DNA from 3 places in the Lentzea sp. NPDC059081 genome. Region 1 is predicted to be linked to each of the others. Evidence: riboswitches for the same ligand, from Rfam matches in the RefSeq annotation. Region 1 holds a riboswitch; each other region holds the start of a gene.
What was found. A riboswitch is a leader RNA that binds a small molecule or an ion and turns the genes downstream of it on or off. The one in region 1 is predicted to bind thiamine pyrophosphate.
Positions count from the first base shown of each region.

Region 1 (4,743 bases):
TGGCCAGCACGATCGGCAGCACCCCGCCGTCGGGCCAGAACGTCCGGAAAGCCAGGCCCACCACCACGGTCGGCAGCACGAACGGCACCATCACGGCCGCCCTGACCACCCCGAGCCCGCGCAACCGGCAGCGTGCCAGGACGAACGCCACGGGCAGCCCGGCGACGACGGCCACGATCGTCGACGCCAGTGCCTGCCCGAGCGTGAACCCGACCAGCTCCCACGTGTCGCCCTCGACGAGCGACTCCAGGACGCCGCCTTCGCGCAGCCCGAGCGACACGATCGCCACCACGGGCCACGCGAAGAACAACCCCAGGAAGGCCAGCGGCAGCAGTGACGCCGCCGACCACCCCGTGCGGGACGTCAGCCCTGCACCAGCTTGCGCCACTGCTCGACCCACGCTTCGCGGTTGCCCTTCACCTTGTCCGCGGGCAACGACTGCGGAGAGGTGGGCAGCGGCGCGTCCTTGGTCCACGACTCGGGCAGCGCGACGCCCTCGCGCGACGGGTAGACGTACATCTGCTCGGCCACCTGGGCCTGGAACTTCTCGCCCAGCAGGAAGTCGAGGACCTTCTTCGCGTCCTCGGGGTTCTTGGCTCCCGCCAGCACGCCCGCGTACTCGACCTGGCGGTAGCAGGTGTCCAGCACGGCCTTGGTCTTGCCGCCCTCCGCGGACGGCGACGACGCGTACGACACCACGATCGGCCGGTCGCCCTTGGTGGCCGAGAACTCCTGGTTGTAGGCCTCTTCCCAGCCGCTCACGACCTTGACGCCGTTGGCCTTGAGCTTGGTCCAGTAGTCCTGCCAGCCGTTCTCGCCGAACTTCGCGACCGTGCCGAGCAGGAACGCGAGACCGGGCGACGAGGTAGCCGGGTTCTCGACGACGAGCTTGTCCTTGAACTTCGGGTCGACCAGGTCCTCGTACGACTTCGGCTCGACGCCGCCGAGCTTGGCCGGGTCGATGTTCAGGCACACGTCGCCGACGTCGACGGCGTGCAGCTTGTTCGAGGTGTCCGCCTGGTAGCGCTGCGCGCCCTTCGACGCCTCCGGCGAGGCGTACTCGGCGAACACGCCCTCGCTCAGCGCCCGCGACGCGAACGTCGAGTCGACGCCGAACGCGATGTCGCCGATCGGGTTGGACTTCGTGAGCACCAGCTTGTTCGTGAGCTCACCGGCGTCCCCGCTCGCGAGCTGCTTCACGGTGATCCCGCTCGACTTCTGGAACTCGTCCAGCACCTCGGGCTTGACCACGAACGAGTCGTGCGTCACCAGCGTGACCTCGTGCGACTGCGGCGCGGTCGACGACCCGGCCGAGCACCCGGTCAGCGTCGCCGCCGCGACGAGGACAGCGAAAATCCTTCTCACGTCAAATCTCTCCCTACGCCGGTATGACCCGGATCAGGTGGACGGTCGAGGGCTTGCGAGCCCTCCTCTCAGCCCGGCGCTTCACCGGACTCCCGTGGCAAACGCGCAGCTTACGTGACGTGGTGGGACGATCAGGACATGGCCGAGCTGTTGAGCGACGATCAGTTGGACGACGTGCTGCCGAAACTGCCCGACTGGACCGCCCAGGACGCGTCCCTGGTGCGGACGGTGGAGCTGGAGAGCTTCGCGCAGGCGATCATGGTCGTGAACCGGGTCGCGGAGATCGCCGAGAACGACAACCACCACCCGGACGTCGACATCCGTTACAAGACACTGACATTCCGCCTGAGCACGCACTACAAGGGAGGAATCACCGCCCTGGACGTGACGCTCGCCGAGGAGATCGACGGAGTCCTGGACGCCCTGGCCTGATTCGGTCAGGACGTGCGCTGCCGTCGTTCACCCGCGTCGCCCTGGCGGACCACGACCAGGCGATGCTCGACCACTCCTCCGGTCGTACCGCAGCCTGAAGGCTCGGGCGTGCTCGACCGCGCCACCTACCTGCCGCTCGTGTCGAAGGGCTGGGAGGCGTTGCAGACCGGCCTGCTCAGCTGGACCGCGGCCCGCGACTCCTGGCGACCAGCCTCAGCCGGCGACTCGGCTGGTTTCGCCGTCGGCGGCTTCCTCGTCGCGGGGCAGCAGGTCGCCCTGCTGGCGCCGGGTTGCCAGGCCGATCGCGACCAGCGTGAGCAGGCCCGCCGCCGGATAGCCCCAGCCAAGGACGACGAAGACCCACGGCCGCGGGAAGTCCCAGATGTTCGGCTGGGCCAGCAGCAGGAACGAGATCAGGTAGCCGCCGGTCAGCACCACCCACAGACCGGCGGTGATCTTGCAGAGGAGGTGTCCGCCCTCGTAGACCAACCACAGCAGGGCGGGCACCATCCACACCCAGTGGTGGCTCCACGAGATCGGCGAGACCAGCAGGCCGAGCATCTGGACGCTGATGATCAGCGCCAGCACGTCCTTGGTCTTGCTCACGGCGAACCACGTCAGCGCCGCGGCCACGAGCACGGCGACGAGGTAGATCGGCCCGGTCTTGACGTCGTAGCCGACCGTCCGGCTCAACGCACCGCGCATCGACTGGTTGATCGCGCTGCCGACGGGCCCGACCCGGCTGGCGTCCCCGAGCAGCTGGAACCAGAACTTGTCCGACTGGGACGGCGAGATCGCCCATCCGATGCCATAGACCACGACAAAAGCGACGAACGACCACACGGCGGCCATCCACCGCCGCTGGATCAGGAAGAACAGCCCGGAGATCGCGGGCGTGAGCTTGATGCCGGCCGTGAACCCGACCCCGGCGCCGCCGACCCAGTTGCGCGCGCTCGCCAGCGTGCCGATCAGGATCGCGCACAGCACGAGGTTGATCTGGCCGTAGTTGAGCGTGGTGCGCACCGGCTCGATCCACAGCACCAGCGCGGTCCAGAACATCGCGCGGCGCGGGTCGTCCAGCTTCAGCAGCTTGAGGCTGGTGCGCACGATGAAGTACAGGCACGCCAGGCAGATGATCTGCCAGACCCACCGCGACGCCTCCCACGGGATCCAGCTCATCGGCGTGAAGATCGCTGCTGCGAACGGCGGATACGTGAACGGTAGCGGGAACACGTCCGCGTACTGGTCCAGCCGCCACTCGTAGAGGTCGCCGGAGAACAGGTGCGGCGACCCGTTGCGGTAGACCAGCAGGTCGATCATGGTCATCTTCGTCTGGAAGGCGACCATGAACAGGTGCCCGACCACCGACAACGCGAGCAACCACGGTGCTACGGAGAGCACTCGCGCTTCCACAGCACGGAGTTTCACCCCGAAAACGTTACCCGAGGCAACTTTTGTGGGTACCCGAGCGTCAAGTAGTCGGGAGATCGCTTCAAGGGGAGTTTTTCAAGTCATGTCTGCTGATGTCATCGTTGCCGTTGTCGCTGCTCTGGCCATGCTCGCCGTCGCCGCCGGCGTGTTCGCCGTCGCCGCCCGCACCAAGAACAGCTTGTGAGCGTTGCGACACAAGCGAAAGGGGGAGCCTCCACTGTGGAGGCTCCCCCTTTCGGGTTCAGAGCTGAGGTGCCGGTCGATCAGAAGTAGTGCGCGCGCCCGCCGACCGGCTTGCCCACCGCACCCAGGACGGCGAGGATCGCGCCGATCACCAGGAGCACCACGCCCAGCGTCGTCAGGATGCTGATACCGGCCAGCCATCCGACGACGAGCAGAATCAGACCGAGGACGATCATTCCAACCTCCAGGTGGGGAATCCTGTACTGGAGGTACCCCACGAAGGTCGGTACAAACCTCATCCGCTCAAGATGCCGAGATTCAGGAAATCATTGGAGCCCAATGCTTTCGTCGCCTCTGCTCCATTGGTGCAAACGGTTGCGCGGCGTGCCCTCGTGAGCGCGCGCAGTGACCGCCGAAGCGCCACATCAGCGACAAAAACGACGAAGGCCCCTGCTTGGCTGGAGATCTACCGGCGCTTGTAGGGGTCGACCAGCGTCAGCGGCGTCCGAGCCGCTTCCAGAGCCGCCTCCGGAAAAGCCGGGCCGGCGACGTAGAACCGGGCACGAGTCTGACCGACCGGCTTCAGAACGCCCGCCGTGACCAGATCCCTCAGATCGCGCTGGGCTCGCCGCATCGGCTGTCGAGACAGATTGACGCAATCATTACGTCAATACGTCTGGTGCCGGGTCGCGGACCCGGCACCAGCGCTGGTCAGACGTTGAAGCGGAACTCCACCACGTCGCCGTCCGCCATCACGTAGTCCTTGCCCTCCATGCGGACCTTGCCCGCCGCCTTCGCGTCGGCCTTCGACCCCGAGGCCACCAGGTCGTCGAACGACACGACCTCGGCCTTGATGAAGCCCTTCTCGAAGTCCGTGTGGATCACGCCGGCGGCCTGCGGGGCGGTGGCGCCCTGCGGGATCGTCCAGGCGCGCGCCTCCTTCGGGCCCGCGGTCAGGTAGGTCTGCAGGCCGAGGGTGTGGAAGCCGGCCCTGGCCAGGGCGTGCAGGCCCGGCTCGGACTGGCCGATCGACTCCAGCAGCTCCAGGGCCTCCGACTCGTCGAGCTCGAGCAGCTCCGACTCGACCTTGGCGTCGAGGAAGACGGCGTCGGCGGGGGCGACCAGCTCGCGCAGCTCCTTCACGCGGGCCTCGTCGCTCAGGACGCCCTCGTCGGCGTTGAAGACGTAGAGGAACGGCTTGGTGGTGAGCAGGGAGAGCTCGCGCAGCAGCTCGCCGTCCACTTCGGACTGGGCGGAGAACAGCGTGCGGCCGGAGTCGAGAACGTCCTTGGCCTTCTTGGCGTTCTCGAGCGCGGCGCGGCGGTCCTTCTG
Region 1 covers NZ_JBHYGW010000020.1:119,809-124,551, reverse strand. The annotation lists gene ACFWV3_RS33470 (ABC transporter permease) at 1-388, opposite strand, end outside; gene ACFWV3_RS33465 (thiamine ABC transporter substrate binding subunit) at 364-1,365, opposite strand; TPP riboswitch at 1,359-1,471, opposite strand; gene ACFWV3_RS33460 (4a-hydroxytetrahydrobiopterin dehydratase) at 1,504-1,797, shown strand; gene ACFWV3_RS33455 (mannosyltransferase) at 2,011-3,225, opposite strand; gene ACFWV3_RS33450 (DUF6131 family protein) at 3,492-3,647, opposite strand; gene ychF (redox-regulated ATPase YchF) at 4,123-4,743, opposite strand, start outside.

Region 2 (4,743 bases), on a different contig from region 1:
CCAGCGTGCGGCCGCCGGACGTCAGCACGTCCCGCACGGCCTCCCGCGCCGCGAAGTACGACGGTGACGGCTTCCCGTCGACGAAGAACCGCAGCCAGTCCGGGTTCGTGACGCGCACGTCGTCGGCCGGCAGTTCGACGAACGTCTCCCGCGCCAGCAGGCCCATCGCGAGCGGGCGGCGGCACAGCACCGCGAACTCCCCCGCGTACATCTGCGGGTTGTCGAACAGCAGGTTGATGTCCGCCTGCGCCGCGATCCCGTGCTCGCCCGCGCAGAAGAACCGCGCCCGCTCGACGTCGTCCGTGCTCCACCCGTAGGCGCGGATCTTGCCCTCGGCGACCAGCACCTCGCACTCGTCCCGCAGCAGCGCCGCCTCCTCGAACGACAGATCGCCCACGTGCAGCTGGTACAGGTCGATCCGGTCGGTCCCGAGCCGCCGCAACGACCCCTCGACGGCGCGGCGCAGGTACGCGACCGACCCCTCGTTGCCGGTCATCCGGCGTGCCGAAGCGTCGAACCCGCACCCCCACTTCGTGGCGATCACCACCTGGTCACGCACGGTCGCAAGCGCTTGCCCCACCACCGTCTCCGCGTGCCCGCAGCCGTAGACGTCGGCCGTGTCGAACAACGTCACGCCCAGCTCGACCGCCCGCTGCAGCGCCTTCACCGACTCCACGTCGTCGGCCGGTCCCCAGCCGACCGGCAGGCCGTCCGGGCCCGAGAACGGACCACCCATGGCCCACGTGCCGAAACCCAACTTCCCCAGTTCCAAGGTCATGCCGACCACCGAACATCCTGGAGCGCGCTCCAGGTCAACCCGCCGCTTCCAGGAAAAGCAATTGCGGCCGGAGCGACCATCAAAGGCATGCCACTCGAAAACATCGTCGCCTTCGTCGCGGCCTCGTTCCTCATCGCACTGTCGCCAGGACCCGGCACGGCCATGGTCCTGCGACAGTCGGTGCACGGGCGGAAAGCCGCGCTGGCGACGGTGTTCGGCATGGAGGTCGGCGTCGCCTGCTGGGCGGTCGCGGCCGCACTGGGCCTGTCCGTGCTGCTCACGGCGTCCGAGATCGCCTACCACGGACTGCGGATCGCCGGCGCGGCCTTCCTGATCTACCTCGGCGTCAAGGCGTTGATCAGCAAGAGCCTGCCGGACGCGGAACCGCCGCCCGCGAGCCACGCGTTCCGCAGCGGGCTGGTCGTGAACCTGGCCAACCCGAAGCTCGGCGTCTTCGCGATCTCGTTCCTACCGCAGTTCGTGCCTGCCGGGGAGGCCGGCCAGGGGGTTCTGCTCTTCCTCGCCGTCGGCTGGGTCGTCATCGACACCGTCTGGTACCTGGTCATCGTCTCGATCCTGCACACCATCCGCGGCTGGCTGAGCCGGCCGCGGGTCCGTCCTGCTCTCGAGAAGCTGTCGGGCGGCGTGCTGCTGGCGCTCGGAGTCAGGCTGGTACTCGACCCGCGTTGAGATCGGGTCGCCCCGGCGCCAGAACAGCTCGGGCAGCCCGGCCAGCTCGGCCAGGGTGTGGCAGGCGGCCAACGTCTCGTAGCCGCCTGCCAGCACGTGCGCGCGGATCCGGTCCAGGCGGCCGAGCTCGATCACCTCGCCGGCGATCAGGAACGGCAGCACCAGCTGCCAGGCCTGCACCACGGCCGGACGGCGCCGGTGGGGTGCGCGGAGAGCGGCGCGGGCGACGCGGAGCAGGTGCTCGTTCGCGCTCATCGTGTGCGGGTGCGCCGAGTGGTCCCAGTGCCACCGGCGCTCCTCCGTCACCGCGCACCGCACGCACTCGACGGGCCCGGTGCCGAGCTCGGCGCCGCAGCGTGAGCACGCCAGCAGCGTCATCGCCCAGTCCACGCACGTCCACGGGTACTGGCCGACGTCGGCGGAGGTCACCAGCTCGGCCAGCTCGCGGTCGGCGAGCTGCGACGACATCCGCAGCGCCTCCCAGTCGGCGAGCCAGAACTGGTCGAGCAGCTCGGCGCAGAAGCCGCAGTCGGGGTAGCCGCGTCCTGCCAGCTCACCGCACGAAGGGCATGCCGAGACCACGGCGGGACGTTGACCGCGACGCGCGCCGGGCGGGAACGGCTGATGATCCGCCACGGGAGAAGATTAGGGCCAAACCGTGCCCTTGGCAGCTGTGGCGCGCGCTGACTATGGTCGGTTCTCGACAACTCAACAAGAACGCGGGAGCTCGCGCCTGAGCGGGCTGAGAGGGTGACTGGCAGTAGTGCCGGTGTCACCGACCGCCTGAACCTGACCGGGTAATGCCGGCGTAGGGAGGAATGTCGTGACGGCACTTGACGACCGTTCGGTCAAGCCCAGTGTGACCACCGGCCCGATCTCGGGCTCTCGCAAGGTCTACCGCGAGGGTGTGCCTTTCCGCAGGGTGGAACTGACCAACGGCGAGCATGTCGATCTGTACGACACTTCCGGTCCGTATACCGACGAGAACGCGACCATCGACGTCCACAGTGGACTGGCTCCGCTGCGCGCGGGGTGGGTCGCCGCACGGGAACCGATCAACGGAGCTGTCAGCCAGCTCGCGTACGCGAAGGCAGGGGTCATCACCCCGGAGATGCGCTACATCGCGACGCGGGAGAACCTCGACGCGGAGTTCGTCCGCGAGGAGGTGGCCATCGGGCGCGCGGTCATCCCGTTGAACCGCAAGCACCCCGAGGCCGAGCCGATGATCATCGGCAAGAAGTTCCTCGTGAAGATCAACGCCAACATCGGCAACTCCGCCGTGTCGTCGTCGATCGAGGACGAGGTGGACAAGATGGTGTGGGCGACCCGCTGGGGTGCCGACACGATCATGGACCTGTCCACCGGCAAGCGGATCCACGAGACGCGCGAGTGGCTCCTGCGCAACTCCCCCGTGCCGGTCGGCACCGTGCCGATCTACCAGGCGCTGGAGAAGGTCAACGGCGACCCGGCGGCGTTGTCGTGGGAGGTCTACCGCGACACCGTGATCGAGCAGTGCGAGCAGGGCGTCGACTACATGACCGTGCACGCGGGCGTGCTGCTGCGGTACGTGCCGCTCACCGCGAAGCGCGTCACGGGCATCGTCTCGCGCGGCGGGTCGATCATGGCCGCGTGGTGCCTCGCGCACCATCAGGAGAGCTTCCTCTACACGCACTTCGAGGAGCTCTGCGACATCCTGCGCACCTACGACGTGACGTTTTCGCTGGGCGACGGGCTGCGGCCGGGTTCCATCGCGGACGCCAACGACGAGGCGCAGTTCGCGGAGCTGAAGACCCTGGGCGAGCTCACGCACATCGCGCGGGCGAAGGACGTCCAGGTGATGATCGAGGGCCCCGGCCACGTGCCGATGCACAAGATCGCCGAGAACGTCCGGCTCGAAGAGGAGTGGTGCGGCGAGGCGCCGTTCTACACCCTCGGCCCGCTGGCCACGGACATCGCACCGGCCTACGACCACATCACGTCCGCGATCGGCGCGGCCCAGATCGGCTGGCTGGGCACCGCGATGCTCTGCTACGTCACGCCGAAGGAGCACCTCGGCCTGCCGAACCGCGACGACGTGAAGACCGGCGTGATCACGTACAAGATCGCTGCCCACTCCGCGGACCTCGCCAAGGGCCACCCCGGCGCCCAGGACTGGGACGACGCGCTGTCGAAGGCGCGCTTCGAGTTCCGCTGGGAGGACCAGTTCAACCTGTCGCTCGACCCGGACACCGCGCGCTCGTTCCACGACGAGACGCTCCCTGCGGAACCGGCGAAGACGGCGCACTTCTGCTCGATGTGCGGGCCGAAGTTCTGCTCCATGAAGATCACGCAGGACGTGCGGCGCTACGCCGAGGAACGCGGACTGTCCACTGTGGAGGCGATCGAGGCGGGCATGGCGGAGAAGTCCGACGAGTTCGCCGGCACGGGCAACAAGGTCTACCTCCCGGTCGTGGAGACTTCGTGACCACGGCACCACCCAGGGTCCTCACCATCGCCGGAAGCGACTCCGGCGGTGGTGCGGGCATCCAGGCCGACCTCCGCACGTTCTTCGCGTGCGGAGTGCACGGCTGTGTCGCGCTCACGGCCGTGACGGTGCAGAACTCGCTGGGCGTCACGGGCGTCGCGGAGATCCCGCCGGACACGGTCGCGGCGCAGGTCATCGCGGTGGCCGAGGACATCGGGCTGCAGGCGGCGAAGACCGGGATGCTGGCGTCGTCGGCCATCATCGAGGCCGTCGTGCCGGCGCTGGACCGCGTCGGGATCGGCCGCTCGGGCAGGACGCCGTTCGTCGTCGACCCCGTGTCGGCATCGATGCACGGCGACCAGCTGCTGGCCGACTCGGCGCTGGACGCGTTGCGGGGCTTGCTCTTCCCGCGCGCGACGCTCGTGACGCCGAACCTCGACGAGGTGCGGCTGATCACCGGGATCGCCGTGAAGGACCGGGCGGACCAGCGGCTGGCGGCGGAGGCGTTGCACGCGCTGGGACCCGAGTGGGTGCTGGTGAAGGGCGGCCACATGTGGGACGACCCGGAGTGCCTCGACCTGCTCCACGACGGCCGGGAGTTCATCGAGCTGCCCGGACCTCGTTACGACACCCAGAACACGCACGGCAGCGGCGACACGCTGGCGTCGTCGATCAGCTCGGCGCTGGCGCACGGTGCGTCGGTGCCGGAGGCGGTGCGGTTCGGCAAGGACTTCATCGTGCGGTCGGTGGCGGCCGCCTACCCGTTGGGTGCGGGCGTGGGGCCGGTGTCGCCGTTCTGGAAGCTCACGGG
Region 2 covers NZ_JBHYGW010000017.1:84,970-89,712, reverse strand. The annotation lists gene ACFWV3_RS30705 (aldo/keto reductase) at 1-778, opposite strand, end outside; gene ACFWV3_RS30700 (LysE family translocator) at 866-1,468, shown strand; TPP riboswitch at 2,178-2,300, shown strand; gene thiC (phosphomethylpyrimidine synthase ThiC) at 2,292-3,932, shown strand; gene thiD (bifunctional hydroxymethylpyrimidine kinase/phosphomethylpyrimidine kinase) at 3,929-4,743, shown strand, end outside.
Region 2: it holds a riboswitch for thiamine pyrophosphate, as region 1 does, so the genes downstream of both, thiC (phosphomethylpyrimidine synthase ThiC) here and ACFWV3_RS33465 (thiamine ABC transporter substrate binding subunit) in region 1, are expected to answer to the same signal.

Region 3 (4,743 bases), on a different contig from region 1:
GGCGCTGCGGCACCGTCCAGGCCAAGAACCAGTCGGTGAGCTACTCCCAGGGCACGGTGCGCGGTCTGACCCGCACGAACGCCTGCGCGGAGCCCGGTGACTCCGGTGGTTCGTGGGTCGCGGGCTCGAACTACAGCCAGGCCCAGGGCGTGACGTCCGGTGGTTCCGGCAACTGCACCTCCGGCGGCACGACCTACTTCCAGCCGGTCAACCCGATCCTGTCGCGCTACGGCCTGACCCTGACGCGCGGGTAGCGGTTCCTTCTCCGAGAAGCGCCGCGGCACTCCGGTGTCGCGGCGCTTCCTCAGTTCACGAGGACGATCTTGCCGTGGGCGTGGCCGGTCTCGCTCAGCCTGTGCGCCTCCGGGCCCCCGGCGAGCGGGAAGACACCGGCGAGCGGCACGGTGAAGAGGCCCTTCTCGGCCAGTGCAGCCGCGTCGGCGAGGCCGTGCAGGGCCTGGCGGAACGTGCCGGGGTCCGCCATGAAGGACGTGCGGACGCCTTCCGGAGGTGCCATGTCGGCGATCGTCAGCACCCGGTCCGGCGCGCCCGCGATCGTCACCAGGTCCGCGATGGTGCCGGCGCAGTGCAGCACCGCGTCCACCTCGCCCACCCGTTCCGTCAGGCCCTCTCCGTAGACGACCGGGGTGGCGCCGAGGCTCGCCACGAAGTCCTGGGTCGCCGGGCCGGCGGTGCCGATCACCCTCACGCCCCGCGCGACGGCCAGCTGGACCGCGAGCGTGCCGACACCGCCCGCCGCTCCGGCGATGAGCAACGTCGTCCCGTCGTTGAGGCCGAGCAGGTCCAACGCCCTCGTGGCGGTCTCGGTGTTCGCCGCGGCGCCGCCGGCCTGTTCCCAGCTCAGGGCGGCCGGCTTGGGTGCCCACGCGGCCAGCACGGCGTGGTCGGCGTTGGCGCCGCCGAGCTTCCCCAGGTCCACGATGCCGAAGACCTCGTCGCCTTTCCGGACGTCGGTCACGCCTTCGCCGATCTCGTCGACGACACCCGCCGCGTCCACGCCCGGCACGTGCGGGAGGGGAACGCGCCGCCCGAGCCGTCCTGAGCGCAGCGCGGTGTCGGCCGGGGTCACGCCCGACGTGCGCACGGCGATCCGGATCTGGTTCCTGCCCGCGTGCGGTTCCGGGGCGTCGGCGACCTTCAGCAGGTCGGCGGGGCCGTGGTCGAGGTACTGGAGGGCTCGCATGGCGGCGAAGTTAGTGGAACAGGGCGTCCGCTTAGTCCAAACTGAGACGGTGACGGCGGAGATGACTCACAACCTGCGTTCGGACGCCCGCGACAACCGCGACCGGATCCTGGAGACGGCACGGGAGACCTTCGCCGCGGACGGACTCGACGTGTCGATGAGAGAGATCGCGCGTCGTGCCGGAGTGGGTCCGGCGACTCTCTACCGGCGGTTCCCCACCAAGGAGGCGTTGGTGGTGGAGGTGTTCTCGGAGCAGATGCACGCCTGCTCGGCGGCGGTCGCGGCGGGACTCGCGCACCCCGACCCGTGGGAGGGGTTCCGCCGGACCGTCGAGGAGGTCTGCGTCGTCCACGTGCTGAACCGGGGGTTCGCGGCGGCGTTCACGAGCGCGTTCCCCAGGGCGATCGACTTCGCGACCGTGCGCGCCACGGCGTTCCGTCAGCTCGCGGAACTCGTGCGGCGGGCTCGGGAGACCGGCCGGCTGCGGGCGGACTTCACCGTGGACGACCTGGTGTTGCTGCTCATGGCGAGCAGCGGCGTGCGTCTGTCGACGACGGCCGCCGCCCGCCGGTTCGCCACCCTGTTCCTCGAAGGCGTGGCTAGCTGAACTGCACGGACCGCTTCGACAGGCCGTACCAGAAGCCGTCGACGCTGGTCTGCGCCTTCTCGTCGCTCGCGGCACCCAGCGCCACGAACAGCGGGGCGAAGTGCTCGGTCCGCGGGTGCGCGATGCCGGCCGCGGGGGCCTTCTGCTGGAAGTCGAGCAACGCGTCGACGTCGCCGTTCGCCAGCTGCTGGTGGGCCCAGTCGTCGAACTCCCTAGACCACGACGGCGGCTCGTAGTCCGGTCCGGCGGGGAAGTTCACGCAGCTCAGGTTGTGGGTCATGAAACCGCTGCCGACGATCAGGACGTTCTTGTCCCGCAACGGCGCGAGCTTGCGGCCGACCTCGTGCAGCTTGCGCGGGTCGAGCGTGGGCAGCGACATCTGCAGCACCGGCACGTCCTCGTTCGGGAACATCTCCTTCAGCGGCACGTAGGCGCCGTGGTCGAGACCGCGCCCCTCGTCCTGCTCGACGTGGCCGCCGAGGAGCTTGCGCACGTCCTCGGCCAGCCCCGGTGCGCCCGGCGCCGCGTAGGTGACCTGGTAGTAGCGCTGCGGGAAGCCCCAGAAGTCGTAGACCAGCGGCACGGTCGTGGTCGCGCCGATGGTGGTCGGCGCCTCCTCCCAGTGCGCGGAGACCATGAGGACGGCCTCCGGGCGCGGCAGGGTGGCGGACCAGTCCTTGAGCTCTCTGGTCCACGTCTCGTCATCGGCCAGCGGGGGTGCCCCGTGGCTCAGGTACAGCACTGGTGCGCTCACGTCGTCGAGCGTACGCCGATTAGTTCAAGTTTCAACTATCAAGTTCGAGTTTGAACGACTCGGCGGCGGTGCGCGGGTCCTCGGCGTCGGTGATGGCGCGGACGACGACCACTCGGGTGGCGCCGGCTTCCTTGACCTCGCGGAGGTTCTTCAGGTCGATGCCGCCGATCGCGAACCACGGGCGTGTGGACTTCGTGGCTCGGACGAGGTCGAGTCCAGGTGCGGGACGGCCGGGCTTCGTCGGGGTCGGCCAGCACGGGCCCGTGCAGAAGTAGTCGACGCCGGGTTCGTCGGCCGCCGCGCGCATCTGGTCGACGTCGTGCGTGGAGCGGCCGATCGCCATCTCGTCGCCGATGATCCCGCGGGCGAGCGGGACGGGGAGGTCGTCCTGGCCGAGATGCAGCACGTCGGCTCCCACGGCGTGGGCGATGTCGGCGCGGTCGTTGACGGCGAGCAGCTTCGCGTGGCGTTCGGTGGCCTCGGCGAGGACCTCGATCGCCTCGATCTCCTGCTTCGCCTCGAGTGACTTGTCCCGCAGCTGGATGACGTCGACGCCGCCCGCGAGGACCGCGTCCGCGAACTCGGCCAGGTCGGGCCGGTTCGGGGTGCAGAGGTAGAGCGTCGCGTCGGCGAGTCGTTGCCTGATCAGGTTTCCGTCGAGTCCTGGCACGCACGCACGTTAACCGTTATGTTGAAGTCGGTCCGCACGGGAGCCTGGAGAACACCGGGCTGAGAGGGAGCGTGGTTCGCTCCGACCGTCGAACCTGATCCGGGTCATGCCGGCGCAGGGAGCGTGAATGCCTTGAGCAGTGTGGAAGTGGCCGTCGTCGGTGGCGGTGTCATCGGTCTGTCCGTCGCTTGGTTCGCGGCGCGGGCCGGGTTCTCGGTGTCCGTCAGCGATCTCGGGTCGCCGCACGCCGGGTCGCGGGTCGCCGGTGGGATGCTCGCTCCTGTCGCCGAGGCGTGGCACGGCGAGGAAACCGTTACGTCGCAAGGGGTCGAGGCCCTGGCTCTGTGGCCGGAGTTCGCGGCCGACCTCGGGGTCGAGCTGTTCGACCAGGGGACGATCACGATCGGGACGTCGCCCGGTGACCTCGCCGACCTGCGTAGGATCGTCGGATTGTTCAACAATTCGGAGGTAGAATTGTTGAACAATCGAGCGATCCGACAACTCGAACCCTCGCTCGGGCCGGCGGTGCGCGGCGGGATGCTCGTGCGGGGTGATCTCGCTGTCGACAACCGCGAGCTGCTTTTCGCTCTGCGCAAGGCTTGTGTCGACGCGGGTGTGACGTTCGACTCCACTGTGGACGGACGGGTCGTGGTGATCGCCGCGGGGGCGTGGAGCGGGTCGCTGCACCCGGCGCTGCGGGACGTGGTCCGGCCGGTGAAGGGCGAGATCCTGCGGCTGTCGTGGCGGCCGGGCGCGTTGCCGCCGCCGACGAGGACGATCCGCGGGTCGGTGTCCGGGCGGTCCGTGTACCTGGTGCCGCGCAAGGACGGTCTGGTCGTCGGCGCCACCCAGTACGAGGCGGGGTTCGACACCGACGTGTCGGTCGCGGGCGTGCGGGATCTGTTGCGGGACGCGGAAACCGTGCTGCCGGGCATCGCCGAGTACGCGCTGACCGAAGCCGCCGTGGGGTTCCGCGCGGGCAGTCCCGACAACGTGCCCGTCGTGCGCTGGCTCGAACCCGGCGTCATCGCGGCGACCGGCCACCACCGCAACGGACTGCTGCTGGCACCGCACACCGCTCGTCACGTCGTCGGGCTGCTGCAGGGAGGAAGCTCGTGAAAGCACAGGTCAACGGCACCGCGCGCGACTTGGCCGACGGCACGTCGGTGGCCGCGGTGGTGTCGCTCGTGGGCGCTCCCGAGAAGGGCGTGGCCGTCGCGCTCGACGGTGCCGTGGTGCCGAGGGCGTTGTGGGAGAAGACGATCGTGCCGGACGGCGGCGTGGTCGAGGTGCTGACCGCGGTCCAGGGAGGCTGACGTGGACGACCCGTTGATCATCGCCGGCCGGGAGTTCCGGTCGAGGCTCATCACCGGCACCGGCGGTGCCGCCAACCTCTCCGTGCTGGAACGGGCGCTGGTCGCGTCCGGGACCGAGCTGACGACCGTGGCGATGCGCCGGGTCGACGCGGCGGGCCGGACCGGCGTGCTGGAATTGTTGCGGCGACTGGG
Region 3 covers NZ_JBHYGW010000017.1:78,759-83,501, forward strand. The annotation lists gene ACFWV3_RS30640 (S1 family peptidase) at 1-254, shown strand, start outside; gene ACFWV3_RS30645 (NADP-dependent oxidoreductase) at 305-1,204, opposite strand; gene ACFWV3_RS30650 (TetR/AcrR family transcriptional regulator) at 1,266-1,811, shown strand; gene ACFWV3_RS30655 (dioxygenase) at 1,804-2,565, opposite strand; gene thiE (thiamine phosphate synthase) at 2,597-3,235, opposite strand; TPP riboswitch at 3,262-3,373, shown strand; gene thiO (glycine oxidase ThiO) at 3,377-4,354, shown strand; gene thiS (sulfur carrier protein ThiS) at 4,351-4,551, shown strand; gene ACFWV3_RS30675 (thiazole synthase) at 4,553-4,743, shown strand, end outside.
Region 3: it holds a riboswitch for thiamine pyrophosphate, as region 1 does, so the genes downstream of both, thiO (glycine oxidase ThiO) here and ACFWV3_RS33465 (thiamine ABC transporter substrate binding subunit) in region 1, are expected to answer to the same signal.